2 regions of the Streptomyces sp. NPDC050564 genome follow, and region 1 is predicted to be linked to the other one. Evidence: riboswitches for the same ligand, from Rfam matches in the RefSeq annotation. Region 1 holds a riboswitch; the other holds the start of a gene.
The links. Region 1 has a riboswitch for cobalamin ahead of ACIBK0_RS02955 (HoxN/HupN/NixA family nickel/cobalt transporter). Riboswitches for the same ligand answer to the same signal wherever they lie in the genome.

Region 1 (3,201 bases):
GACCGACGACGGCACGATCACCGATGCCGTCTCCGAGATCACCTGGACCGGCGGTCGGATCCGCCACGGCGAGTTCCAGGACTTCAACGTCGCCTTCGGCCAACTTCCCGACGACACGGATCAGCTGGAGTTCAAGACGCTGCAGACCTATTCGGACGGCAATGTCGTCCGGTGGATCGAGGAGACACCGAAGGGCGGCGAGGAGCCGGAGAACCCGGCGCCGGTGCTCACGCTGACGGCCAAGGACACGGGGGAGGATTCCTCCGGGGAAACTTCCGGTGCGGCCTCGTCGTCGAGTTCGGGATCGGATGCCAAGAGCTCGACCGCGAGCAGCAAGAGCAGTGACTCGACCGCACGCGGCCTCGGCATCGCCGGCCTGATCGTGGGCGTGCTCGGCCTGGCCGCGGCCGGATTCGCCCTCGCGCGAGGCCGCAGCGCCCGCTCCTAGCCGGGGAAACGGGGGCGGCTGCCACCCAGTCGATGGGCGGCTGCCGCCCCGCCGCTCTCAACTCCCGTCGGCGGGGCGGACCGCCCACCGCTGCTCGACCTTGGCCAGTCGCCAGTACGCCACCGCCGCGGCCCAGACGACCACGAACAGGCCGACGATGATGTACCCGACGTTGTCCATGTCGAGCCCCGCTATCCAGCCGGTCACGTCGTCGCGCAGGTCGAGTTTGTCGTGCAGCACGCCCACCAGCTCGATCGTGCCGATGAAGAAGGCCACCGCGATGGACAGGCCGGTGATGGTGAGGTTGTAGAAGACCTTGCGCACCGGGTTGGAGAAGGCCCACTGGTAGGCGAAGTTCATGAACGTGCCGTCCAGCGTGTCGAACAGGCTCATCCCCGCCGCGAACAGCAGCGGCAGGCACAGGATGGCGTACCAGGGCAGTCCGGCCGCCGCGCCGCTGCCCGCCATCACCATCAGCGTGACCTCGGTGGCGGTGTCGAAGCCGAGCCCGAAGAGAAAGCCCAGCGGGAACATCTGCCCCGGCCGCGTGATGGACTTCGTGAAGCGGCCGAGGATGCGGTTCATGAACCCCCGGGAATCCAGGTGCTGTTCGAGTTCCTCCTCGTTGTACGTCCCCGCCCGCATCGCCCGGAAGACACGCAGGATGCCGATCAGCGCGACGAGGTTGAGGGCGGCGATCAGGTAGAGGAAGGACCCGGAGACCGTGGTACCCATGACGCCGAGCACCTGGTGCGTGCTGGAGTCCTCGTTCATGATGCGCCCGGCCAGTTGGGTGCCTCCGGCGATGAGCGCGGCGAGCAGGACCACCACGCTGGAGTGCCCGAGCGCGAACCAGAAGCCCACCGAAACCGGTCGCTTCCCGTCGGCCATCAGTTTGCGAGTGGTGTTGTCGATAGCGGCGATGTGGTCCGCGTCGAAGGCATGCCGCATGCCCAGGGTGTAGGCGGTCACGCCGAGGCCGATGCCGAACGCCTTGGATCCGACCTCGTAGTGCTCCGGCACGACGAGCAGGAACAGGATGCCGAACGCGACGATGTGCAACGCCGCGATCACGGCCAGGAGTACAGCGGTTCGGACGGTGTCCTCGCGGCGCCACCGGAACCCGGTGGCGGGGGACGACTGCGCGGGCAGGGTCATACGGTCACGCTCCAGCACCTCGTGGATCAGTTCGTGAGATGCCGTGGCCGGTCTCCTGGCTTACGGGTGCACGTGCCCGCCCCTACCTTCCCGGCCTTGCTGCCAGTGGCGCCGCCAGAGGGCGGCACGGGACGGGAACTCCCCCCGATCACAGTGGCGAGGGCCGCTCCGGCCTGGGCCCCTGAGGGGCCGTCACCGGTCTTCCCGAACACCACGGCCCACCAACCCTAGGGTCGGACGGGCTCCCCTGCACAGCTGCACACCTACGCAGGTATTGAAGATCACATGGGGTCGCCTGCGAAGATGACCTCATGCACCTCGTCCCCGCCGAGCGCGCCGACCGCCGGACCATCGACGGCCACCGGGTCTGCGACGCCATCGCCGCCATCGGTGAGCCCGGGCACGTGCGCACCTGGGCCGACCGCTTCTCGCTCCTTGCCGACCCGCGTCGCCTCGCCCTTCTGCTGGCCCTGCACCGGGCCGGCCCCCTCGCCGTCTCCGACCTCGCCATCGCGACCGGCATGAACGACCCCGCCGTCTCCCAGGCCCTGCGTCTGCTCCGTACCGCCGGGGTGGTCGAGGGCGACAAGGACGGGCGGGTCGTGCGCTACCGAGTGACCGACGGCCCGACCGCCGAACTCCTCGAACACTGCGCGTCCGACAAGGGGTGAGCCGCCCCGGCCGGCGGAGCCCGGAACGGGTGCGGCCCCGGATGCCTGGGGGGCTTGCCGGGGCCGCGGGCTCACGGAGTCACCGTGGTGCGGTCACTCACTGTTGAGTTGCCAAGGTTCTGTGTTGTTCAGTCCTGGACCCGTGTCTGCTTCTTGCGGACGAAGACAACCGCCCCGCCGCCGATCACCACGAGGGCGATCGCTATGCCCGCGATGATCGGGGTCGTGCTGGAACCGCCGGTCTCGGCGAGGTCGGTGCCCCCGGTGGAGGTGCCGCCCACCGTCGCCGGGCTCGGCTCACTGACCGTCTGGGTCGAGATGTCGCTCGTACTGCCCTGGGTCTTGCAGTCGAGAACGCCCTTGAACCGCTTCGAGAAGCCGTTCGGACCGTTGATCGTGAAGTCGTAGGCCTGGTCCTCCTGCAGCGGGATGGTCACCGTCCGGGACGTGGCCGCCTCGATGGTGTGCTCGATCCCCATCAGCTCGAAGGTGAACGCCTCGTCGCCCTCATTGGCCGCCGTGATGTCCACGCCGCCCTTGGCGCAGTTCTTCTTGGCGGACAGGGCCGGTATCGCGCCCTTCTCGGCCCAGTTCGCGGTCGCCGACGCGGAGACCGTCGACTCGCTGGAGCCCGCGAGGATCTGTGTCTGGCTGCGGGTCTCCGAGGTGAAGGCGCGACCGACCGGCACGGTGGTGGACGCCTGCACGGTCAGCGAGGCCGCACCGTCCGCGGCGTCCTTCGGCACGTCGAAGTAGAGCCGGCTGCCGTCGACCGCGGAGGTGATCGCCTTGCCGTTCTTGTCGACGATTTTCACCCCGCCGGCGGTGGCGTCCGAGGGCGGCGTCACCGTCACACTGTCCGCGTTGGTGTGCACCGTGACCGGGCCGAGCTTCCCACCGGCGTGACCGGAGACCGCGGCGGGG
Region 2 (3,201 bases), on a different contig from region 1:
CGCCGTTCCGATGGCACCTACCAGGTCTCCCCGGGTCGGGGCGCCGGTATGGGTTCGAGCGGTGTGCCTGTAGACGGTGAGCCCGACGATGCAGCCGATGACGAGGATCATCACGGCTTGGGGGGCGATCTGTACGGTCACCGCCGGCCCGCCTCGCAGAAGTGCGGACAACTGATCTTTCCGTTCGCCGCGAGCCCGCGAGCAGTGCTGCGGAGCCGGCGGAGCCGGCCTTCGACCGCGCGATCGCTCATGCCGTCAGCAGAGCGCCGATTTCGCGCTGATTCAGCTCCGGGCGCCGCAGCATCAACGTGCAGATGGCAGCGGCCTCCGGGGTGGTCTCGCAGAGTATCCGCCGCAGCGTGTCGCGGGAGGTGATCGTCTCGGCGGGGTCGTCGAACAGGCTGAGCTGGCCGGGGAACACGGCGTCGACATTCGCGGAGTTGAGGAGTCCGGAAGCCATCAGCTTCACTTCTCGGCGCCGCTTCCGGGACCAGGTCTTGAAGATGTCTCCGAAGGCCATGACGCACCCGCCGCCCACGAAGAAGGTGAGCATGCTGGCGCCCTTGTCCGGGTCCCATTCGCCGCCGCGCAGCGAGCGCTCCACGAAGCGGGGGCTGCCGCCGTGATGCTGTCCACCGCCAGGACTTCGCACACCTCGGAGGTGCGGGCGAGGATGGACAGTTCGGCCTCGGAGGCGTCGAAGGCGACGTTGTGACGGTAACAGTGCTGGGCGATGGCGCCCGTGCGCATCCAGGCCGTCAGGGTTCCCTGACCGCAGCCGACGCCCTCGACGAGCCCACCACCACGGGGGGGCTCGCATGGTGTCCGACTCGACGACCAGGCCATCGAGCCGCAGCAGCCCGACGCCAGCAGCCAGGCGTACAGCTCCAGCCGGTCGGGCGCCGCGAGGTGCGCGCGGATCGACCGGGCAGGTGGTCCTTGGTCCCAGGCACCAAGCCGCGCCCACGGATTCAGCGGCCGGGAGTCGGCGGTGAGGCCGGTACGTACGGAGTCCCGCCCCCGGTCGGCGCCGGACCCGGAGGCTCCGTGTGGTCGCCGCCGAGGATGAGCACCAGCGCGGTCAGCACCGAGGTGGCGCAGACGATGGCGCCGACGATGGCGCCCTTGCCGGCCGGGGCCTGCTGGGTGTGCTTGTGAACGAAGTACCCCACGGCGAGCGCCACCACCAGGAGGACGCCGCCGACGGGGTCGATGTGCACGGTCAAAATCGGTCTCCCGCTCGCGGGCCGCGCTGCGGCCCTGGGTGAGGAGTCCGCGGTCGCGGGTCTCCAGCCCTTCGGCGGGGAAGCAGAGGGTACGACAGCAAAGAAGCCCAACTCATTTCGAGTTGGGCATCAGGTCCGCGTGCGTGGTGTCCCGGTGCCCCTGCCGAAGGACCCGGCGAGGCGCCGGGGTCGTTCGGGCAGACAGGTCCTCGGACTACTCCCATATGGGAGGTACACCGTTGCGGGACAGTTCCGGATTTTCACCGGATTCCCCTGCGACTGCTCGCCCGCAACTGTACTCCATGCCCGGTGCGGCACGCGGGACCACAACCCGCTCCTCCCCTCCCGCATGAGTCCCGGATAACGTCCTCGTCTCCGAATCCCAGAGTCATCGTGACGGGCACTCAGGAGGACAGCCGGGGCCCGCAACCGGGGTTTCCGGCGTCACAGTGTCAGCTGGACCAAGCTGGAGGCAGGATCAGCCCGACCGGCGGCGATCCTGATGGCACCAGGCCAGATGGCGCTTCGCCGGTCGCTCCGGAGAAGGAGACCTCGCCGCCGGAGAACGTCGCGTTGACGAAGGAGACCTCGCCGCCGGAGAAGGTGGCGTCGCCGAAGGACACACTGCCGGCGGAGAACGTCGCGTTGATGAAGAAGACCTCGCCGCCGGAGAACGTCGCGTGGTTGAAGAACACGTCGCCGCCGGAGAACGTCGCGTTGATCAAGGACACATCGGCGCCGGAGAACCTCGCGTTGACCAAGGTCACATGGCCGCTCGAGAAGCTCGCGCCGAAAGAGACCTCGCCGCCGGAGAACGTCGCGTCGTTGAAGGTCACGTTGCTGCCGGAGAAGGTGGCGTCGCCGAAGGACACGCTGCCGCCGGAGAAGGTGGCGCCCCCGAAGGACACTTCGCCGCGGCGGAACGTCGCGTCGCGGAAGGACACGCTGCCGCCGGAAAACGTCGCCCCTTGGAAGTCCATGTCGCTGCCGGAGAACTTCCCCCTGAAGAAGGACACCGAGCCGCTGGAGAACGTCGCGTCGCGGAAGGACACGCTGCCGCCGGAAAACTTCGCCCCTTGGAACTCCATGTCGCTGCCGGAGAACTTCGCCCCGTAGAAGGACACCGAGCCGCTGGAGAACGTCGCGTCGCGGAAGTTCCATTTGTTGCTGGAGAACGTCGCGTCGCGGAAGGACACGCTGCCGCCGGAAAACTTCGCCCCTTGGAAGTCCATGTCGCTGTCAATGGTGACGCCGGTGAGGTCGAGGTCGCAGCCCTGCCAGGAGCGGTGGGTTCCCCAGGGGCGTCGGTAGTGGTCGCCGATGAGGCGCAGGATGGTGTGCCGGACCTTGCGGAAGGCGAGGTAGCGGTGGTGTTCCTCTTGGTGGGCGGGGTCGGTGCCGGGGTCGGGGGTGAAGGGGAGCTGGAGGTAGGCGCACAAGACGTCGATGCAGGTCTGGCGCAGGTCGCGGGTGGGGGCGTCGTCGGCGAGGCCGGCCAGGGCGTGCACGCCGCCGAGGCAGACCGCGGCGGATTCGTCGCCGAGCTGGGAGACGGCGGTGGTGAAGCGTTCGGTGTGCAGGCGGGTGGCCTCGCGCAGGGCGCCGTCCTCATCGACGCGCTGGCGCCGGTAGGCCACCACCAGGGCGACCAGGGCGCCGGCCCCGGCGACCACGCCGAAGGACAGCTTCACCAGGTCGAAGAGCGTCGTGGAGTCGATGCGGTGCTCGGGCTTGAGCCCCCGGGCGCCGAGCAGGTCCCATCCGGTGTAGAACACCGTGGCGGCCACGATGATCGCGGTGGCGAAGGCCAGGACGAGAACGGCGCCGACCGGCCAGAGGCGCAGGCCGCGCCGCTCGGCCCGGCGCCGGGGCAGATGTGCTCTCACGCATCATCAAGACAATCCACGCCCCGCGCCGGTTGCGTCTTAACCTCTCCGCCTCATGCGCCCGCCGCGGGCACGCCCGCCGTGGACTC

Region 2: linked by a shared signal. The riboswitch ahead of ACIBK0_RS44075 (hypothetical protein) and the one ahead of ACIBK0_RS02955 (HoxN/HupN/NixA family nickel/cobalt transporter) in region 1 are both predicted to bind cobalamin.

Annotation. Positions count from the first base shown of each region.
Region 1 covers NZ_JBITGS010000001.1:675,945-679,145, reverse strand. Annotated here, with positions in the region: gene ACIBK0_RS02960 (YcnI family protein) at 1-448, shown strand, start outside; gene ACIBK0_RS02955 (HoxN/HupN/NixA family nickel/cobalt transporter) at 506-1,606, opposite strand; cobalamin riboswitch at 1,634-1,837, opposite strand; gene ACIBK0_RS02950 (winged helix-turn-helix domain-containing protein) at 1,918-2,277, shown strand; gene ACIBK0_RS02945 (Cys-Gln thioester bond-forming surface protein) at 2,406-3,201, opposite strand, start outside.
Region 2 covers NZ_JBITGS010000045.1:61,318-64,518, reverse strand. Annotated here, with positions in the region: gene ACIBK0_RS44085 (hypothetical protein) at 1-141, opposite strand, end outside; gene ACIBK0_RS44080 (hypothetical protein) at 248-652, opposite strand; gene ACIBK0_RS44075 (hypothetical protein) at 972-1,226, opposite strand; cobalamin riboswitch at 1,409-1,538, opposite strand; gene ACIBK0_RS44070 (pentapeptide repeat-containing protein) at 1,679-3,112, opposite strand.